Regions from separate parts of the Telluria sp. PB2R4 genome, predicted to be linked through region 4. Evidence: predicted binding sites of a transcription regulator. Region 4 holds the regulator's gene; each other region holds the start of a gene.
The links. Region 4 encodes LexA, which represses DNA repair genes until DNA is damaged. Its sites were predicted from a motif close to ACTGTATNNNNATACAGT; they were not measured.
Positions count from the first base shown of each region.

Region 1 (4,940 bases), on a different contig from region 4:
GGGTCGAGCGGGCCGCTTGAATCCACCAGGTAGTCGTTGACGGTGCTGGTGGCGTTCTGCAGCGCGTCCAGCATTTTTTGCGGCGGTTCGGGCAGCACCTGGTAAGGCGCCGGCGCTTCCTTGTCGACGCCGGTCCAGGCGCGGCCGACCCGATCCAGCGCCTTCCTGACGATCTCGGGCGCATTGGCGCGCGCCACCCGCAGGTTGCCGCGATCCAGCTCCGCGCTGTACATCGCGCGGGCACGCGAGACCAGGTTATGGGCTTCGTCGACCAGCACGCTGGCTTTCCAGCCGCGCTCGAGCGCAAGCGCGTACAGCATGGCGCTGCCGTCGAAATAATAGTTGTAGTCGCCCACCACCATGTCGGCCCAGCGCGCCATTTCGCTGCCCAGATAGTAGGGACAGACATCGTGTGCCAGCCCGACCTCGCGCAGGGCCTCGCGGTCGAGCAGCGTCGATGCCGACCTGGCGGCTGCCGCCGCGCGCGCGGCAGGCAAGCGGTCGTAGAAACCTTTCGCGAGTGGGCAGGCGTCGCCCTGGCACGCCTTGTCGGGATACTCGCAGGCCTTGTCGCGCGCCGTGAGTTCGAGTACCCGCAGGGGAATGCCGGTCCCGGCGCCCAGGCTGGTGGCGGCGTCCAGCGCCAGCCGCCGGCCTGGCGTCTTCGCGGCCAGGAAGAATATCTTGTCGAGGCTTTGCGAGGGCATCGCTTTCAGTACCGGGAACAGGCTCCCCACCGTCTTGCCGATGCCGGTCGGCGCCTGCGCCAGCAGGCAGCGCCCGCTGGTGTTGGCGCGGTAGATGTTTTCCGCCAGCTCGCGCTGGCCCGGCCGGAATGCCGCATGGGGGAAGCGCAGCGCGTCCAGCGCCGCATTGCGCGCGGCGCGGTGAGCGGCTTCCTGGGCGGCCCAGGCCGAAAAACGTTCGCACAGCCCGGCGAAGATCGCCGACAGGTCCGGCGCACTGCGCGTTTCGCGCAGCACGGTTTCCTGGCCGCTGCCGATGTCGTAGTAGACCAGCGCCAGGTGGACTTGTTCCAGCCCGAGCTGGCGGCACAGCAGGTGGCCGTACACCCGCACCTGGGCCCAGTGCAGGTGCCGGTGGTTGTCGGGAATCGACGAGAACTTGCCGCGGTAGGTCTTGATCTCTTCGATCAGGTTCTGGTCCGGGTCGTAGCCATCGGCGCGGCCGCGCACCACCAGGTCCCCCCAGCCGCCGTCGAGCGACACTTCGGTGCGGTAACTGGCCCCGCGCCGGCCCTGCACGACCGCATGCCCGGCGATGCCTTCCTGGGCGGTAGGCGAGGGTGTGAAGCGCAGGTCGAGGTCGCCCTGCTTGGCGGTGAACTCGCACAGGGACCGCACCGCAACGGTGTAGGTGGCGCCAGCCGTCAAGCGGCCTGCTCCCACTGCAGGTAGCACACCGACACCGGCATGCCGTGCGCGGCGCAGTAGTCGATCCAGCGCAGCTGGTTGTCCTGCAGGCGGTCGCCCGGGCCCTTGACTTCGATCATGGTGTAGCGGCCCTCCAGTGGCCAGAACTGGATGAGGTCGGGAAAGCCGGTGTGGTTGGCCTTGACGTCCACCAGGATGCGCTCGCACCACTTGCGCAGGTGCGCGGGCGGAATGCAGGCCAGCGCCAGTTCGAGCAGCTCTTCGCTCAGCGTCCCCCAGTAGACGAAGGGCGACGAGATGCCGGCCTTCTCCAGGAAATTGCGGCGGATGGTGTCGCGGTAGCTGCCGTCCTCGAGTTCGGCCAGGCAGGCCGCGAACTCGGCCGAGCGGCGCTGGTGGAAGTCCGGACTGTGCAGGTCGGCCGGACCGCGGTGGAAGGGGTGGAAGAAGGCGCCCGGAATCGGCGCGAACACCGCGCGCCAGCACAGCAGGCCGAACAGCGAGTTGGCCAGTGCGTTCTCGACGTAGAACACCGGCCCGTCCGCACTTGCCAGGTGGTCGCGCACCACGCCTTCGACCCACCAGTCCTCACCGGGCATCGGCAGGCACAGGTCGAGGCGCTGGACGACCGGCTTGCGCGCCGGCAGCCGGGCGTGGCCCAGGCGGCGCGCCAGGCGCGGCCCGATGCGCGCCAGCTGCTGGCGCTCGGCTTCGCTCTCCGGCGCCTCCTGGGCCAGCTGGAACAGGGCGTAGGCATCGTCAAAGCGCTCGTGCTTTTCCAGCACGCGGATGGCGCGTCCGCGTGCGCCGGGGAAGCGGCAGCGCGCGTAGACCGCGTGGGCATTGCCCCAGTCCTTCAGCTTCTCGAAGCCCTGGCCGATCTGGAACAACAGCTTTTCGCGCCGGCCGGCCAGCCAGTCGTTGTCGAACACGTGGGCGGGCAGGTCGCGCAGCACTACGTCGAGGGACTCGCCGGCGTAAAAGCGTTCCTTGCAGCCGTGCAGGAGGATGTAGTGGTCGACGTCGGCGCGTGAACGGAAACCGCGCGAGGCCTGCGAGAGTTCGACCTGTTCGAAGCGGAACATGCCGAGGTCGGCCAGCACGAATTCGGTCCAGTCCTGGTGCAGGTTGCCGAAGAAAATCAGGCGCAGGCGGTCGCACAGCGGCTTGACCAGGATGCGCAGGGCGGCGTCGCCGCAGCCTGCGTGCCAGCTTGAAAAGGGGCGGCTGTCGGCGAAGCCCGCGCGCAGTGCGTCCAGTTGCTCGCCCTTGCGTGCGTTCTTGTGCGGCAGGTGGGCGCCGAATGCCTCGGCGATTTCGGGCTTGGACAACAGGTCGAACAGCTCGTCGAGCGAGAGCAGCGGGTCGGCTTCGACCCAGCCGGCGCCGAGCAGCTGGCTTGATGCCTCGACCGGACAGCCGATTTCGGTATACACCAGCTTACTGGCGCGGAACAAGTTCCCCTTGCGCATGACCATGCGCACGAACAGCGCGCGCGCATTCCGGGACAGCGCGGGGAAGGCGGCGAGGAAGGCAAGCTCGTCCTCGTCGAGCAGGTCGCGATAGCGTTCGCCGATCCAGTCGAGGACGCGCTGGAAGTTATCCAGATAATAAAACTCGTTTTCCAGGACCCTGATCATCTCGTGCCGCCTTACTGTGCTTATGTACAGTATAACGCCACGAGGGATCACTAGCCCAGCAGTAACCCGAGTTTTCGAAGCAATTGGGGGCTTTTCGCCACGTTAATCGCGGGGCGGACGGGCCCGGCAATTGTCATTCGGGCACAAGAGCTCGGTCATCTGCGAGCCTTCGGGTGCGTGGCCGTTGGCATGGACGATGACGGCCGAGATCAGCGCCACGTCGGCATCGACGCCCCCGTCCGCGGCCCTGGAAGGGTTGACGCCGCGCTGGGCCCTGGGCTGTACTGGCCGCACGACGGTTTTCGCGACCGTGACCGGTTTCGGCCGGGTCGCGGTGGCGACCGGACGGGCGGCAGGCTTAGGCGGGGCCGGGCTTGCACTCGGCGTGGCGGCCACCGGGCGGGGCGGCGGCGTGGGCCTGTCGACGGCGCGTGCAGCCGGCGTTGGCCGGTCCTGCGCCGGACTGAGCAAACGCAGGGGCGGCGCCGCCTCGGCCGGCGGCTGGTCCACGATCACGGCCGCGCTGCGCTGCTGGGCGTCAGGTGCTCCGGCGACCGGCGCCATCGCAAGCTGCACGACCATCGCGCTGGCCGCCGTCGCGTGCAATGGCGGTGCGATTGTGGCGTCGGCCAGCACGGTTTCCTGCACCTCGGGCCGCAGGCCGTCGTTGTTGGCCGCCAGCCAGACCAGCGCGCCGGTCAGGGCCAGCGCCGCGGTGGCGCCGGCGCCGTACCAGGCATGCCGTGCGGAAGAGGCGCCCTTGCCATGCTTGCGCGCCGGCTCGCGCTCGAGCATCGCCAGGATGCTGTCCTCGCCCCTGGTGCTGAGACGCCGTGGCGACATCAGGTTCGGACGCATGGACGGGGATTGATTTTCGTCTGGTGGCCGCACGGCAATACTCCTAAGATGGGTTCTTCCAATTCTGATTAGAAACAATCTTGGAGGAAGCGATGCTGATTTTTCTCGCCCTTCTGTACTTTTGTCTCGCAACCGGGGCGATCTGGCTGGCCTTGTTCCCGTCCGGGCGGTCTTTCGTGGCACGCGGGCTATTCGGATTGCGCCAGCGCCTGTCGCAACGCGCGACCGGCTGGCGGATCGCAGGCAGCCAGGTGGCGGGTGCAGTACAGGGGAATATCCCGCGCGATATCTGGAGCAGCATCCTGGGCGTCGTTCGGCGTCACCGGATCGCGTGCGCGATCGGTGTGCCGGCCATCCTGATTCCCTCGCTGCTGGCGCTGGCCCTGAGCAGTCCGGCCATGCTGCCGCTGGTCGAAGGCGAGACTGCAGCCCCCGACGTCCAGGTTGCGGCCCTGCTGCAGGGCGAGCGCCTGGTGCCGCCGGTGGCCCTGCCGCCAATGGCCTTCACGACCGCCGAAGTCGAGCTGGTGCGGCCGATGCTGGTGAACGCCAGCCGCAACTGGGGCCTGCTGCATCCGGACTTCAGCCAGCGCCTGCTGCTGGCTTTCAAGATCATGAAGGAAAGGCATGGCTACGAAATGGCCTTGCTGGAAGGTTACCGCAGCCCGGCACGCCAGGATGCGCTGGCGGGCGCCGGGAGCCACGTCACCAATGCGCGCGCCTTCCAGAGCTGGCACCAGTACGGCCTGGCCGCCGATTGCGCATTCTGGCGCGACGGCAAGCTGGTGATCTCGGAAAAAGACCCATGGGCCATGCGCGGCTATCAGTTATATGGCGAGGTGGCCGAGTCGCTCGGGCTGACCTGGGGCGGGCGCTGGAAGATGATGGATCTTGGCCACACCGAGATGCGGGTGCGCGGCGTGATGCGCCGCTGAGGCGCTCTTTATTCCCCGGCCGGGCAACCCTTGAGCCGTCGCAAATGTTGCCCGGCGGCCCCGTGCGAGCATTTCCTATAGAACATTCCACTAACCCACCATCCGGGTCCCCA
Region 1 is NZ_JCASIC010000005.1:143,688-148,627, forward strand. It holds gene AC56LU_RS10690 (ATP-dependent DNA helicase) at 1-1,394, opposite strand, end outside; gene AC56LU_RS10695 (VRR-NUC domain-containing protein) at 1,391-3,034, opposite strand; gene AC56LU_RS10700 (hypothetical protein) at 3,137-3,892, opposite strand; gene AC56LU_RS10705 (M15 family metallopeptidase) at 3,985-4,827, shown strand.
Region 1: the regulator LexA is predicted to act here: its motif matches at 3,048-3,065, upstream of AC56LU_RS10695 (VRR-NUC domain-containing protein).

Region 2 (4,940 bases), on a different contig from region 4:
ACCGGCGGCGGCGATCAGGCCGCTCGATACGGCCGCCATGCCGCGCAACGCGCCGGCCACGGCGGAGTGGCCGGCATATTGCGCATGGAAGGCGGCCAGCACCAGCACCAGCAGCAAGGGCAGTACCAGCAGGCCGGCCAGCGCGGCCAGCGCTCCGGGCAGGCCGAACCAGCGGGCGCCGATCATGATCGACAGATTGACCACGTTCGGTCCGGGCATGATCTGCGCCACGGCCCAATCCTCAATGAATTCCTCGTGCGTCAGCCAGCGCTTGCGCTCGACGATTTCACGCTGCACGACCGCCAGCACGCCGCCGAAGCCTTGCAGGGCAAGGACGGTAAAGGACGAAAACAGGTCGGTGAGCGAGCTTGGACGGGGCCGCTGCGGATCGTCGTTGGGGAGGGAACTCATCCCCGAATTATCGCCGCCCGCGCGCCACCCTGTCCATGCAGGGGTTTGCGCTCAGCCGCCGCCGATCCCGCGCATGACCTTGCCGCTACCGCCACAGTTGGGGCAGGACTTGCCATCGGATAGCTTGCCGCTGCCGCCGCAGGCGTCACATACGTCTTCGCCGGCGCCGGGCGTGCCGGGTTGCGCTTCGTCGCCGGGATTCAGGTCGGGCTCGGGTTGCATGCTCATGGGGTCCTCGCTAGGGTTGGTCGTCGCGGCCATTGTAGGTGGGGACCTCACGAGGTGGCGCAACGCTGGGCCGCGTCAGGCACGGACGTCCGAAAAGGTGAAGCGTGCCTTGATGCGCATCAAATATTGACATTGCGTGCGCTTCCCCCATACTTCGCAACAGCCGCGAACATCCTTTAACCCGAAAGGCCAGGCGCACGATGAATCCTTCCACCAGCTCCTCGAGCAATCCAGCCGACGGCGCCGACGCCGAAGCCCGGCGCGACCTGCACCAGCGCGACATCGTGGATGACGGCGTCGCCCTGATGCGCGTCGCCGGCACCTTGTGCGCTCTCGAATACCTCAAGTCACGGGCCGTCGACGGACGCGTCATTGCGCGGGTGCTGCTCGACCCGGACAAGCGGCGCGGCGGTCCCGGGCTGGCCGTGGCCTGACATTGCGCAGGCCAGGGCGAGCAAGGCCCGGCTTATGCACAGAAATGTCCCGCAAATATATTTATACTCCGGCGTGCCGCATGCACGACAGCGTCGCGTAACCCCTTGATTTGCGGGGCTATCGCCGTTGCCTTCCCAATAGGCAAATTGTTGAAAGCCGCACGGTTGGCCGCCTCCGACGTGTCAAGCCCCTGCTTTTCCACATAGTTATTCACAGAGTTTGTGGATATCCGGAAAAATTTTTAAGTATTAGCGACTTAGCGCGGATTCCGCATGTAATCCATGACCTGGCGCCATGCGAGGTGTGGTCTTCGATCGTGCGGGGGCTTGTATTTTCCGTTCTTTAAGCTTGCGCAAGATAACTGGATAAATGTACAGTACGGCATTTCCACGTTTTCGAACCATGTCCGCCGTCCTTGCTCCGCCCGCCACCGACGATCCCTTCGCCGGCCTGAATACCGAACAGCGCGCCGCGGTCGAGCATGACATCGGCGCGGCCGTCGTGCGGCCCTTGCTGGTGGTGGCGGGCGCGGGCTCGGGCAAGACCAATACGCTGGCGCACCGGGTCGCACGGCTGATCCAGTCCGGCGCCGATCCCCAGCGCATCCTGCTGCTGACGTTTTCGCGGCGTGCAGCCGGGGAAATGAGCCAGCGCGCCAGTGGCGTGCTGCAGCGCCTGCTCGGGAAAAACGGTGCGCAGGGAACGGTCACGCTGCCCTGGGCCGGCACCTTCCACGCGATCGGCGCGCGCCTGCTGCGCGAGTACGCGGGGCGGATCGGCCTGGACGAATCCTTCACCATCCACGACCGCGGCGATTCCGAAGACCTGATGGGCATGGTGCGCCACGAGATCGGCCTGTCGACGACGGAAAAGCGCTTTCCGTTGAAGGGCACCTGCCTGTCGATCTATTCGCGGGTGGTGAACAGCCGCGACGCGCTGGAAAGCGTGCTGCAGTCCACCTTCCCCTGGTGCAACGAGTGGGAAGGGCAGCTGAAAACCCTGTTCGGCGCCTACGTCGACGCCAAGCAGGAGCAGAACGTGCTCGACTACGACGACTTGCTGCTGTTCTGGTCCGAGATGGCGAGCGACCCGGTGCTGGGGGCCGAGATCGGGTCCCTGTTCGATCACGTGCTGGTGGACGAATACCAGGACACCAACCGCCTGCAGGCCTCGATCATCACCGGCATGAAGCCGGGCGGCGAGGGCGTGATGGTGGTCGGCGACGACGCCCAGTCGATCTACGCCTTCCGCGGTGCGACGGTGCGCAACATCCTCGACTTCCCGAAGCAGTTCACCCGGCCTGCCGAGCTTATCACGCTGGAGCGCAACTACCGCTCGACCCAGCCGATCCTGGACGCGTCCAACGCCCTCATCGCCGCCGCCCGCGAACGCCACGCCAAGACCCTGTGGACCGACAAGGCATCCAGCCTCAAGCCGCAGCTGGTGCTGCTCCCGGACGAGGCGGAGCAGGCGCGCTGGGTCTGCAACCGGGTCCTGGAGCACCGCGAAGCCGGCATGACCTTGAAATCGCAGGCGGTGCTGTTCCGCGCGGCCAGCCACAGCGCTGCACTGGAGCTCGAGCTGATGCGCCGGAACATTCCTTTCGTGAAGTTCGGCGGCCTGAAGTTCCTCGAGGCCGCCCACATCAAGGACGTGCTGGCAGTGTTACGCTTCGCCCAGAACCCGAATGGGCGCATGGCCGGTTTCCGGGTGGCCCAGCTGATCCCGGGCATTGGCCCCGCCACCGCGACCCGCCTGCTGGACGCGGTGGGCGAGGCGGCCGATCCGGTGGCGGCGGTGGAAGCGTTCGCCGCGCCCGCCAGGAGCCTCGCCGACTGGACGGCGTTCAGTGCGCTCTACCGGCGCCTGCGCTCGCCCGACCTGCGCTGGCCGGCCGACATCGAGCTGGTCAAGCAGTGGTACTTGCCGCACCTTGAGCGCATGTTCGATGACGCCGTGGTGCGCGCCGCCGACGTCGAGCAACTCAGCGCACTGGCGGGCGGGCACGCCACGCGCGAAAGTTTCCTGGCCGAGATCACGCTCGATCCGCCCGAAGCGACCAGCGACCGCGCCGGCACGCCCCTGCTCGACGAGGATTACCTGATCCTGTCGACCATCCACTCCAGCAAGGGGCAGGAATGGACATCGGTGACGGTGCTGAACGTGGTCGACGGCTGCATCCCGTCCGACATGAGCACGGGGAACAACGACGACATCGAGGAAGAGCGGCGCCTGCTCTACGTGGCGATGACGCGTGCCCGCGAACACCTGCAGCTGGTCGTGCCGAACCGTTTCTTCATCAAGCAGCAGGCGCAAATGGGCGACCGCCACGTGTATGCGGCGCGCACGCGCTTCATCACGCCGGTCATGCTGGCGCATTTCGAGGAAACCACCTGGCTCAGTGCCGACACCCAGCAGTTGCGCAAGCCGGTTCCGGAGAGCGTGCGCATGCTGGTGCGCGAGCGCGCCCGGAACGCCTGGAAATGAGGGGAGATCAGCGCAGCTTGTACGCCGATGCGCGACTTATCCCCCGCCGGGACTTTTTGTAGGAGTTCACCGCACAGTCCACACTGCACGAATCCGGTGTGCTTCCAAGTCGTTGATTTTTAAGAGCTTTCATTTTGCCTGCGGAATGGGCAATTTGTTGAAACCCGCATTCTGACTGGCCTTTTGGCTTGTCAAGTAGTGCTTTTCCACATCTTTATCCACAGTTCTTGTGGATATTGGAAAATGTTCAGTAAAATCAAGTGCTTAGCTTAAATGATTGATACAAGTCAATCTTTTTGAGGATAGCTATGGAGCGGCATGGCCGGCCTCGCGCTTGAGCCGTTCCAGCTCGGCAAGGAAGCGCTCCGCGGCCAGGCTGGGAGGCCAGGGTTCCCATGGGGTACCGCCGAAGACGGGATCCAGCGGATCCTGTTCCAGCACCGGGGCCCGGATCTTCAGCGTGCGCCGGACTTCTTCCCGGGTCCAGCCGGTGACGTGCACCGCTTCGCTTGCCGCGGCGAGGCGGTCGGCCTGCTTGTGCAGCCGGTGCTCCCTCTCGGTCCAGGCCGGCAAGCCGTAGCGCAGGAAGACCATTTGTTCCAGGCGCCTGGTGAGCGCGTGGAAGCCTTCACCCAGGAAGGGCTTGATGACGGAAATGGCATCGAAGCCGAGCAGGCCTTCCTCGGCGTCGTGCAGCAGCTCGCGCAGTTCCTGCAGCGGCGTCGGCCTCGGGGTGATCGCACGGCGCAGCAGCATGACGGTGAGCGAGTGCTGGGCGACGGAGAGCGGCAGCGGCCAGGCCGAATGGCCGCCCCAGCGGTAGGTACGCGCCAGGCCCAGCGCCAGGTCGGCATCGTCCCAGTCGAAGGGTGTCGGGTTGAGCAGGTCCAGCCGTTTTCCCGACGGCATGCGGACCCAGGCGCGCACATCGGCGCTGGAAGGAGTGTGCATGTGGCGATTTTACACACGGGCAGGGCCATTCTTCGCATAATTGATGCGTGCAAAGACGCTGCGCGGCGGAGTCCTTACACTGGATCGGCCAGGTGGGGCCGGCCCACGCACAGGAGGCGGCATGGAAGAGGCAAAGTCAAGGCTGGACCCGCTGGAATGCGACGTGCTGGTCGTCGGCGCGGGCATCAACGGCGCAGGCATCGCGCGCGATGCGGCCGGCCGCGGCCTGCGCGTGCTCCTGTGCGACAAGGATGACCTCGGCTCCCATACCTCATCGGCGTCGAGCAAGCTGATCCACGGCGGCCTGCGCTACCTCGAGCACCGCGAGTTCGGCCTGGTGCGCAAGGCGCTGGCCGAGCGCGAAGTGCTGCTGTGCAGCGCGCCCCACATCATGCATCCGTTGCGCTTCGTGATGCCGCACGATCGTA
Region 2 is NZ_JCASIC010000001.1:33,260-38,199, forward strand. It holds gene AC56LU_RS00180 (chromate transporter) at 1-411, opposite strand, end outside; gene AC56LU_RS00185 (hypothetical protein) at 463-639, opposite strand; gene AC56LU_RS00190 (hypothetical protein) at 840-1,073, shown strand; gene AC56LU_RS00195 (ATP-dependent helicase) at 1,477-3,561, shown strand; gene AC56LU_RS00200 (phosphohydrolase) at 3,868-4,512, opposite strand; gene glpD (glycerol-3-phosphate dehydrogenase) at 4,634-4,940, shown strand, end outside.
Region 2: the regulator LexA is predicted to act here: its motif matches at 1,435-1,452, upstream of AC56LU_RS00195 (ATP-dependent helicase).

Region 3 (4,940 bases), on a different contig from region 4:
TGTAGCCGCCCAGCCCGTGCTGCAGCACGGAGGGCACGATCCATTCCCCCGCCGCGGCCTTGAAGGCCGGGATCATGTCGAGCCGCGGGTACTGGTAAAAGGTGGTCTGCACCGGCGCGATCACGCGGTCGGTACCGTTGCAGCACCAGGCGCCGGCTTCGGTCGCCACCGTTCCCACTGAATAGTAATAAATGTGCGGCGAAGTGCGTGCCCATGCGTTGAATTCGCGCGCGCCGTCCGGCGACAGTTCCCAGTTGGCCCAGCGGTGCTTGAGCAGCTCGCCCAGCGGCGACTGCAGCGGCGGCAGCACGTTCAGCACGGCGTCGGCGAAGGTGGTGCCGTTGTGCGGGGTGGAGATCGTCGTCACGCTGCGTACCCAGCCCACCTTGCCGCCCTTGAACAGTTCGTGGCCGCCTTCGTCGTCCGGCGAGCCGTGTTCCAGCAGTTCGACCAGGGCGCGGATGGTCGTGCCGCCCTGGCTGTGGCCGATGAAATGGACCGGGTGCCCGGCATCCCAGGCCGGGTAGAGCGCGAGCGGGTAGTTTTCCGGATTGTCGTTCGGGTCGGCGGCCCAGCACTTGCCGCTCGGTTTCTGCTGCTGACCCGGCAGGCCATACTTGCGCACATGGGCCGCGCCGTAGTCGACGCAGCCGCCCTTGATCTGGGCGTACAGGTCGGCCGCGCGGTCCCAGTTGGAACTGACCGGGCCGACCGCCGCCGCGAACACCGTGCGCGGGCCGCGGTAGACCTGCATGTGCAAGGCGATGTCGCCGTAGCCGCCCCAGTAGTTGAAGCCGCTGTGCTCGAAGGTATCGGGCCCGAAGCCGAGGAAGCCGTGGACCAGCACCACCGGATGGTTGTTCCGGTCGGCCGCTGCCGCGGCGCCGGCCGGCACGCTGGCGCACAGCGCAGCCAGCGCGAGCAGGGCGTGGTTGAAGCGAACCATGCAATTCTCCCAAATGACGTCAGGGTCATTGTCGGAGCTGCTGGCGGACTGGGGTTTGCGCTGTGTCGGATTCTTGGCGGCTGTCAGATTTTACGCACAGAAACAGTGCGTAGAAGACTTGACAGTACGGTGGTCGGCTTCGCCGACCACCGTACAAAAGCTCAATTGGTGGCTTTGTTGGAACCGATCGAAGTCGTCGGCGCCGACGCGCTCGCGTCCACCGGCTTCGGCGCCGGCGTGTTCGACGCCGTCACGGCCGCTTCTTCAGCCTGGTCGAGGTCGCCGTTCCAGACCACGTAGTCGTCCACCGAGTACAGGCGGCACGGCTCCTTGCTCTTGGCGGTGCAGGTTGCCAGCGCGCGGCCGTCCGGGTCTTCGCCTTCTTCGGCCCAGGTCCAGGCGCCGCTCGGCGACACCGCGAAGGCGCGCGGGGTCATCTTGCCGAGGTATTCCTGGTAGGCGCGGCGGCCGTTCTCGGACAGGAAGGGTACGGCCTCGACATCGTCCACCTTCGCGTAGCCGGTGCGCGCCGGGCTCGGGGGCAACGGTACCTCGTGGATCACCTTGGTCGGCATGCCGATCCCGTCGAGGAAGCGCATGGTCTCGTCCAGCCACAGCTTCTCGCCGTCACGGCTGGCCAGCATGCCATGCGAATCGCGCTTGAAGGCCGGGAGCTCGACCAGGCGGCCGCGCCCGCCGGCGCCTGCGAAGGCGGCGTGCATGCGGCTTGCCAGCTCGGGGCCGAACAGTGAGTCGTTCTCGCCATACATCCACAGGGTCGGCAGCTTGCCCTTGGCGCCGTATTCCGAAAAGGCGGACACCAGGGCCGAACGCCAGGCGCAACGGTCGCTGTCGTCGCGCAGGCCGCCGGCGAAGTTGATCAGGCCGCGCACGCCTGGCTGGTCCTGGGTGCCGAGGGCGACGGTCGCCAGGCCGCCGTAGGACTGGCCGGCGACCACGATGCGCTTGGCGTCGACCCACTTCTGCTGGCGCGCGTAGGCGAGGGCGGCGGCGATGTCGTCCGCCTGGGCATAGCCGTTGGCGGTCATGTTGCAGCCGAAGTCGCGGTAGCGGCCGGTCGAGTTGGCGAAGCCCTGGCGCATCGGCACCATCACGGCGTAGCCACGCTTCACGAAGGCGGTCGCCATGTAGTAGAAGCGGTCGCGCGGCTGCAGGTTCGGGCGGCCCGGATCCTTGCCGTGGTTGATGATGATGAGCGGGAAGGGACCCGGACCATTTGGCTGGAACACGGTGGTCTCGAGCATCGCGCGGCCCTGGGCGCCGGCCGGCACCTGCTCGATGTGTTCGTTCATGCGGTGATCGAGTTGCAACTCCTGCTGCACGGCGATCCCGGGGATCATGGCGGCGGCCGCGAGGGCGGCGGCAAGCAGGTTGCGAAGCGTAAAGCGTTGGACCATGTTGACTCTGTCTTGACTACATACTGATGGAGCAAATACGGAACAATTTCCGCATGGAATAAATTGATTCTAGGTACGTAGAAAAGGCAGAGCAATACTCAATCTGGCAATTCCAAAGCTAAATTTTTGTGGCGTGCCAAACTGTTCACGGAATCGGAAAGCATTTCGACAAGGGCCGGGTCCGACGTGGCGTCAGGGAAGCGCTTATGATGCGAACCTGGCAACGTGGAGAGGGATGATCGGATGAGCAAAAGGGAGCGTTGTGCGGTCTGCCTGCGGGCGCAGTCGGCATGCATCTGCCGCTGGATCACGCAGGTAGAGGCGCGGGCGGCGCTGTTGGTGCTGCAGCATCCGCTGGAAGTGGCCAACGCCAAGAACAGCGCCCGGCTGCTGCACCTGAGCGTGGCGGGCAGCGTGCTGGCGGTGGGAGAACGGTTCGATGGCGCCGGACTCGACGCGCTGCTCCACGCGGATGGCCGGGTGCCGGTGCTGCTATACCCGGACACGCCCGGCGACGCCGGCTTGATGGCGCCGCCGCCGTTCGACCCGGTGGAGGCCGGGCACGTGCGCCTGGTGGTGCTGGATGCGACCTGGCGCAAGAGCCGCAAGATGCTGTACCTGAATCCGTCCCTGCAAACGCTGCCGCGCCTGGCGTTGCGCGAGGTGGCGCCATCGAATTACCGGATTCGCAAGGCGCATGCGCCGCATCAGCTGTCTTCGCTGGAAGCGGCGGCACTGGCGCTGGGACAGCTGGAAGGCGAAGGCGAGAAGTTCGCGCCGCTGTTCGATGCGTTCGCAGGCTTTGTGGCGCAACAAGCGGCGTACGTACCGGCGTAAAACCGCTTGAACGCGGCATGAGTGAGGCGTACAATACTGTATAAACATACAGTATCGAGCCGCCGTGCCCAAGCCCCCATCATCGAGCGAACGCCAGCCCGTGGACGAGCAGCCCATGCTCGGCCCGCGCCCGCTCGCGGCCCGGAAAGGGCGGGGCGCGGTGTCGAACCTGCAAGGCCGCTTCGAAGTCAATGGCCGCGAAGAATTCGACGACGGCTGGGAGCGCGACGACGACGAAGCGGCCAGCGTCCGCACGGTCGTCACCGACGAATACGCCAAAACCATCCTGACGCGCAATTCCTCGCCCGATATCCCCTTCGACGTTTCGCTCAACCCGTACCGGGGCTGCGAGCACGGCTGCATCTACTGCTTCGCGCGCCCGTCACACAGCTATCTCGGCCTGTCTCCCGGCCTCGACTTCGAAAGCCGCCTGTTCGCCAAGGTGAATGCGGCCGAGCTGCTGCGGCGCGAGCTGGCCAAGCCCGGCTACGTGCCCGAGCACATCGCCCTCGGCGTCAACACCGACGCGTATCAACCCTGCGAGCGCGAGCTGCGCCTGACGCGCCAGGTGCTCGACGTGCTGCACGAATGCCGGCATCCGGTCGGGCTGATCACCAAGTCCTCCCTCATCGAGCGCGACATCGACCTGATTGCGCCCATGGCCGCGCAAAGCCTGGCTTGCGCCGCCATCACGCTGACCACGCTCGACCCTGCCATTTCGCGCACCCTGGAACCACGCGCGGCCGCGCCGGCACGCCGTTTGCGCACCATCCGTACCTTGAGCGAGGCCGGCATCCCGGTGAGCGTGAGCGTCGCGCCCATCATTCCCTTCGTGACGGAACCGGAGATCGAACGCATCCTGGAAGCGGCACGCGATGCTGGCGCCATCGGTGCGCATTACACCGTGCTGCGCTTGCCGTGGGAAGTCAACCCGCTGTTCCAGGAATGGCTGCAGGCGCATTTCCCCGACCGGGCCCAGCGCGTGATGAACCGCATCCGCGACCTGCGCGGCGGCAAGGATTACGACAGCGACTTCAGCAAGCGCATGCACGGCGAGGGCGTGTGGGCCGACCTGATCCGCCAGCGTTTTTCCAAGGCCGTCGATCGGCTTGGGATGGGGGAGTTTCGTGGGCGCTTCGGCAAGCTCGATCGGTCGCAGTTTCGCAAGCCGCTGGTGGTGCCGACGCGGCCATCGCCTGGCGTGACCACGGCAGGCGGGACGGGAGCGGGGCAGCTGGACCTGTTCTAGGCCGGCCACCCGCTTGATACGGGCGCGCGGACTACTGCTTCTTCTGGATCTTGTTGTGGACCTCGTTCACCATCATCAGCGCCGCCGAACCATAGAGTTTGTGGTAATCGGCTTCCATCAGGCCGCTGATGATGACCGGGTCGGTGGCCACGTAGCGTTTGGCTTCCTCGATGTCCGGGGTCGCCATCACGAAGATGCCGCGGCGGCCTTCCTTGCCGTCCAGCGGCCCGGCCACGACCAGTTTCTTCTCGGCCGCGAGCCTGCCCATGTTGGCGAAGTGTCCTTCGAAAATTTTCGCGCGTTCGGCCTTGTCTTCGATGGTCTTCGGCCCGGTCTTGAGGATCACCAGCACGTAGGGACGCATGCCGCGCTCGTCGGCGCCGAGCGACCTGGCCAGTTCGGCATCGTACTGCGGCGCCGGTTCGGCCGTTTTCGTTTGCGCGGAAGCAGCTTGTATCGCGAACAGCAGCGCACACCCCAACACCGTCAG
Region 3 is NZ_JCASIC010000013.1:19,167-24,106, forward strand. It holds gene AC56LU_RS19315 (esterase/lipase family protein) at 1-946, opposite strand, end outside; gene AC56LU_RS19320 (alpha/beta hydrolase family protein) at 1,108-2,364, opposite strand; gene AC56LU_RS19325 (tRNA-uridine aminocarboxypropyltransferase) at 2,608-3,201, shown strand; gene AC56LU_RS19330 (PA0069 family radical SAM protein) at 3,317-4,450, shown strand; gene AC56LU_RS19335 (YciI family protein) at 4,482-4,940, opposite strand, start outside.
Region 3: the regulator LexA is predicted to act here: its motif matches at 3,237-3,254, upstream of AC56LU_RS19330 (PA0069 family radical SAM protein).

Region 4 (4,940 bases):
CCAGCTGAACCTGAACACGCCGGCAGCCGCCGAGTAAGGTTGTGGGCATGAGCGAGAAAACCTACGGTTTCACGACCACCATCCTGCACAACGACCGCCGCAAGACGATCGAGCAGGGCTCGCTGCACAAGCCGGTGCATACTTCGGTGGCCTTCGGCTACGGCGACGCACGCCAGCTGGCATCGGTATTCCAGGGCAAGGAGCCGGGCTTCCGCTATGGCCGCCAGGGCAACCCGACCGTGAGCGCGCTCGAGGACAAGATCAGCAAGATGGAAGACGGCGTCGGCACCCTGTGCTTTGCCACCGGCATGGGCGCCATCGGCGCGCTGTTCCAGGCGCTGCTCAAGGCCGGCGACCACGTCGTCTCGTCCTCCTTCCTGTTCGGGAACACCAACAGCCTGTGGCAGACGGTGGCGGGGCAGGGCGTGGGCGTGGACTTCGTCGACGCCACCGACGTCGCCAATGTCGAAGCGGCCCTCAAGCCGGAGACGCGCATGGTCTTTGTAGAGACCATCGCCAATCCGCGCACCCAGGTGGCCGACCTGGCCCGTATCGGCCGGTTGTGCCGCGAACGGGGCATCCTGTACGTGGTGGATAACACCATGACCACGCCCTGGCTGTTCCGTCCGAAGGCGGTGGGCGCGGGCCTGGTGGTCAATTCGCTGACCAAGTCGATCGGCGGCCACGGCAACGCCCTCGGCGGCGCCCTCACCGACACCGGCCTGTTCGACTGGAGCGCCTATCCGAACATCGCGGCCAACTTCCGCAAGCAGCCGGCAAGCGCACAGGGCCTGGCCCAGCTGCGCGCCAAGGCCTTGCGCGACTTCGGCGCCGCACTCGGGCCGGAAGCGGCGCACCACATCGCGGTGGGCGCCGAGACGCTGGCGCTGCGCATGGAACGCACGAGCAGCAACGCGCTGGCGCTGGCGCAGATGCTGGAAGCCGATCCGCGGGTGTCGGCGGTCCACTACCCGGGTCTGGCGTCGCATCCACAGCACCGCATCACCGGGGAACTGTTCCGTTCCGGCGGCTCCCTGATGAGCTTTGAGCTGCGCGAGGATATCGACCCCTTCGACTACCTGAACCGCCTGAAGCTCGGCATCCCGGCCAGCAACCTGGGCGACACCCGCACCCTGGTGATTCCGGTGGCGCACACGATCTTCTTCGAGATGGGCGCCGAGCGGCGCGCCAGCATGGGCATCGCCGAGTCGCTGATCCGCGTATCGGTCGGCATCGAGGATACCGACGACCTGCTGGCGGACTTCCGCCAGGCGCTCGACGCGTAGCAAAACGGCAACCCTCGGGTTGCCGTTTCTCGTAGGGTGGGCGGCTCCCCCGCACTGCCGGATCAGCGCCACCGTGGGCGCCGCCCACGCGTTCAAACAGTCTGTGCGTTGCGGCGGCTCTACTCGACGGGGATTTGAACGCGTGGGCGGCAAATACGGTGTGGATGCATCGACGCATCAGGTGGAGCCGCCCACCCTACGGGGTCCTGCAGCATTTTGTTTCAGCGGTTGAGCAAGGCAGCACATTGCCGCTATCATGGGATTCCTGTTCCCCATCCATTATCTGCCCATGAAGACCAAGCTGTTCCTTGCATCCCTGCTGCTGTGCGGCGCCGCCTTTGCCGGCGAGCTGGAAGACGCCAACGCCCTGTTCGAGAAGAAGGACTACGCGGGCGCGCTGAAGATCTATACCAAGCTGGCCAATGCCGGCAATCCGGCGGCGCAGCAGGCGCTGGGCCAGATGTACTGGTATGGCGAAGCGGGGCAGGTGGACGAAGCGAAGGCCGAAGCGCTGTTCAAGAAGGCGGCGGCCAAGGGCGACAAGGTGGCGATCGCCTCGCTGGAGCTGATGGACCAGCGCGTCAAGCGGCGCAAGGACATCGACTACTGGATCAAGGGCTACGATGGCGAAGACCTGAAAGCGGGCGAGTACCGCTGCGTCGCGCCACGCATTCCCGCGATGTCGAAGGTCAATGCCGATATCGACCGTATCAGCGCGGCCGTGCTGGCGTGGCAGGAATGCTACAACAAGTACGTCACCAACCTGAATGCCTCGATGCCGCTGACCAAGCGTGTCCCGGACGAGGTCCGAAAACTGATGAACAAGGAAGAGCTTGAAAAATCGAACGCCCACCTGGTCCAGCTGGGGGAGAACCTGAGCGAAGAGGCGAAGGTGAGTTCGAAGCTGGTGCTGGCGGACTACGCCGCCTGGCGCTCCGCGACCGAGGCCTTTGTGGCCCAGCACAACCAGATCGTGAAGTCGGCCCCGAAGGACTCGCACTGGGCGGACAAGAAGATTCAGTAAGGCAGGCGACCGGCGACCGGCGCCCGCGTTCGTGGATGAACGCGGGGCTGCGGCGCAGGAATCAATGCCAGCTGCGCATCAGGCCGACGGCCAGGCCCTCCAGTGCGAACTCGTCTTCCGGCGACACCTGGATGACCTTGAAGTCCGGATTCTCCGGCAGCAGCTCGACCAGGTTGCCGGTCTTGCGGTAGCGCTTGACCGTCACTTCTTCGCCGAGACGGGCGACCACGATCTGGCCGTTCTTGGCGCTGTCGATCTTCTTGACCGCCAGGAAGTCGCCGTCGCAGATGCCGGCGTCGCGCATCGACCAGCCCTTGACCTTCAGCAGGAAGTCGGGACGGGCCGAGAACATGGCGGCGTCGACGGAGTAGGTGGCTTCGACGTGTTCCTGGGCCAGGATCGGCGAGCCGGCGGCGACGCGGCCGACCAGCGGCAGCGACATCATGAGGGCCGGCGGAACCAGCGGGATCTGCTCGACCGAGGCGCCGATGAGGCGGATGCCGCGCGAGGTGCCCGGCGAAATCTCGATGGCGCCCTTGCGCGCCAGCGCCTGCAGGTGCTCCTCGGCCGCATTGGCCGACTTGAAGCCCAGCTCGGCCGCGATTTCGGCGCGGGTCGGCGGGAAACCGGTATTCTCGATCGCTTCCTTGATCAGGTTGAGGATCTGTTCTTGCCTTGCAGTGAGCTTGAGCATGGGTGTTATACGGCAATGGGTTGTAAGAGCAGACTGTATTTTTGTACAGTATTCCCGGATGCGCAAGGGAAAACACGGGAAAAGTGCAAAAAAATTGTGCGCCACAGCCAGGCTTCCCATCCCCCCATTTCTCGGGCTATAATAGCCGGCTTACCCTTCCCACACTCGTCTTGACGCCGAGGTGGGCATTTGTTTAAACGTCCTTAAGGAGTGTTGCATGCGTCATTATGAAATCGTTTTTATCGTCCACCCGGACCAGAGCGAGCAAGTTCCGGCGATGATCGAGCGTTACAAGGCCAGCGTGACCGCGCGCGGCGGTAACATCCATCGCGTGGAAGACTGGGGCCGTCGCCAGATGGCTTACCAGATCCAGAAGCTGCCGAAAGCCCACTACATCTGCATGAACATCGAGTGCGACAATGAGACCCTGGTCGAGCTGGAAACCGCATTCAAGTTCAATGATGCCGTCCTGCGTCACCTGACCGTCAAGATGAAGAAGGCTGAAACCGCACCGTCGCCGATGATGAAGTCGGTCCAGCGCGAAGACGCAGCCAAGAGCCACCGTGCAGAAGCAGCCGCTCCGGCAGCTGCCCCAGCCGCAGCAGCTGCCTAAGTTTTTCCCAGGGAATCCAGTAGCAAGACAGCGCAGTGAATCAGTTCCAGCTCATCGCGACCATCGCGGAGCGTGACGTACTGCGTTTCACCCCGGCCGGCGTCCCCATCGTGGGCGCGATCCTGAGGCACGATTCGCAGCAGGTGGAAGCCGGAGTGGCAAGGCAGGTCGCGTTTGAAATCCCTGCGCTCGGCGCGGGCGAGATTTCAGGCAGGCTGCAAAGCGCAGAACTCGGCGCCGCCTACCGCTTCGAAGGATTCCTCGCACGGAAGAACCGCAACAGCAAAGCCTTGGTATTTCACATCATTGATTTCAGTGCCGCCTAAAACTCGGCGCAATTTAGATTAGATACAGGAGCCTAAAATGGCATTCGGTAAAAAGTTCGACAAAAACAAAGCTAAAGAGAAACTCAAGCGCAAACAGCAGAACCCGCTGTTCAAGCGTAAGAAGTTCTGCCGCTTCACCGCAGCAAACGTGGAACAGGTCGATTACAAAGACGTCGACACCCTGAAGGACTTCGTCCAGGAAAACGGCAAGATCATGCCGGCACGTCTGACCGGCACCAAGGCGCACTACCAGCGCCAGGTCGACACCGCCATCAAGCGCGCCCGTTACCTCGCGCTGCTGCCGTACACCGACCTGCACCACGGTTAATTCCCGTCGTACAGATCAGATCTTCTGGAGAAAAATATGCAAATTATCCTTTTGGAAAAAGTTGTTAACGTCGGCAACCTGGGCGACGTCGTCAAGGTCAAGGACGGTTACGCACGTAACTTCCTGATCCCGCAAAAAATGGCACGCCGTGCTACCGCCGCTGCCGTGGCCGAGTTCGAAGTCAAGCGCGCCGAGCTGGAAAAAGCTGCTGGCGAAAAGCTGTCGGCTGCCCAGGCACAAGGCGACAAGCTGAGCGGCATGACCGTCACCATCGCCCAGAAGGCGGGCGTGGACGGCCGTCTGTTCGGTTCGGTCACCAACTTCGACATCGCAGAAGCCCTGAGCAAGCAAGGCTTCCCGGTCGAGAAGTCGCAGGTTCGCCTGCCGACCGGCCCGCTGAAGACCACTGGTGAATTCCCGGTTGCCGTCGCGCTGCACACCGACGTCGTCACCGAGATCACCATCGCCGTCGTCGGCGAAGCTGCCTAAGAGCCTAACAATTCCTCCATGGCGGCGTTGCACCGCCTCGCCGTACTAGCGTACTGTCTTCGGCGCTGCGCCTTGCCCTGGAGGTTTGTTAGACTCTTAAATAGCACCAAGTTTTTGTTGCATAAATGAAAAAGCCGGGCTCGCCCGGCTTTTTTTACGTCCTGAAAAACTCGGCAATTA
Region 4 is NZ_JCASIC010000004.1:185,482-190,421, forward strand. It holds gene purF (amidophosphoribosyltransferase) at 1-37, shown strand, start outside; gene AC56LU_RS09245 (cystathionine gamma-synthase family protein) at 48-1,286, shown strand; gene AC56LU_RS09250 (tetratricopeptide repeat protein) at 1,543-2,310, shown strand; gene lexA (transcriptional repressor LexA) at 2,372-3,004, opposite strand; gene rpsF (30S ribosomal protein S6) at 3,222-3,617, shown strand; gene priB (primosomal replication protein N) at 3,653-3,943, shown strand; gene rpsR (30S ribosomal protein S18) at 3,981-4,271, shown strand; gene rplI (50S ribosomal protein L9) at 4,308-4,760, shown strand.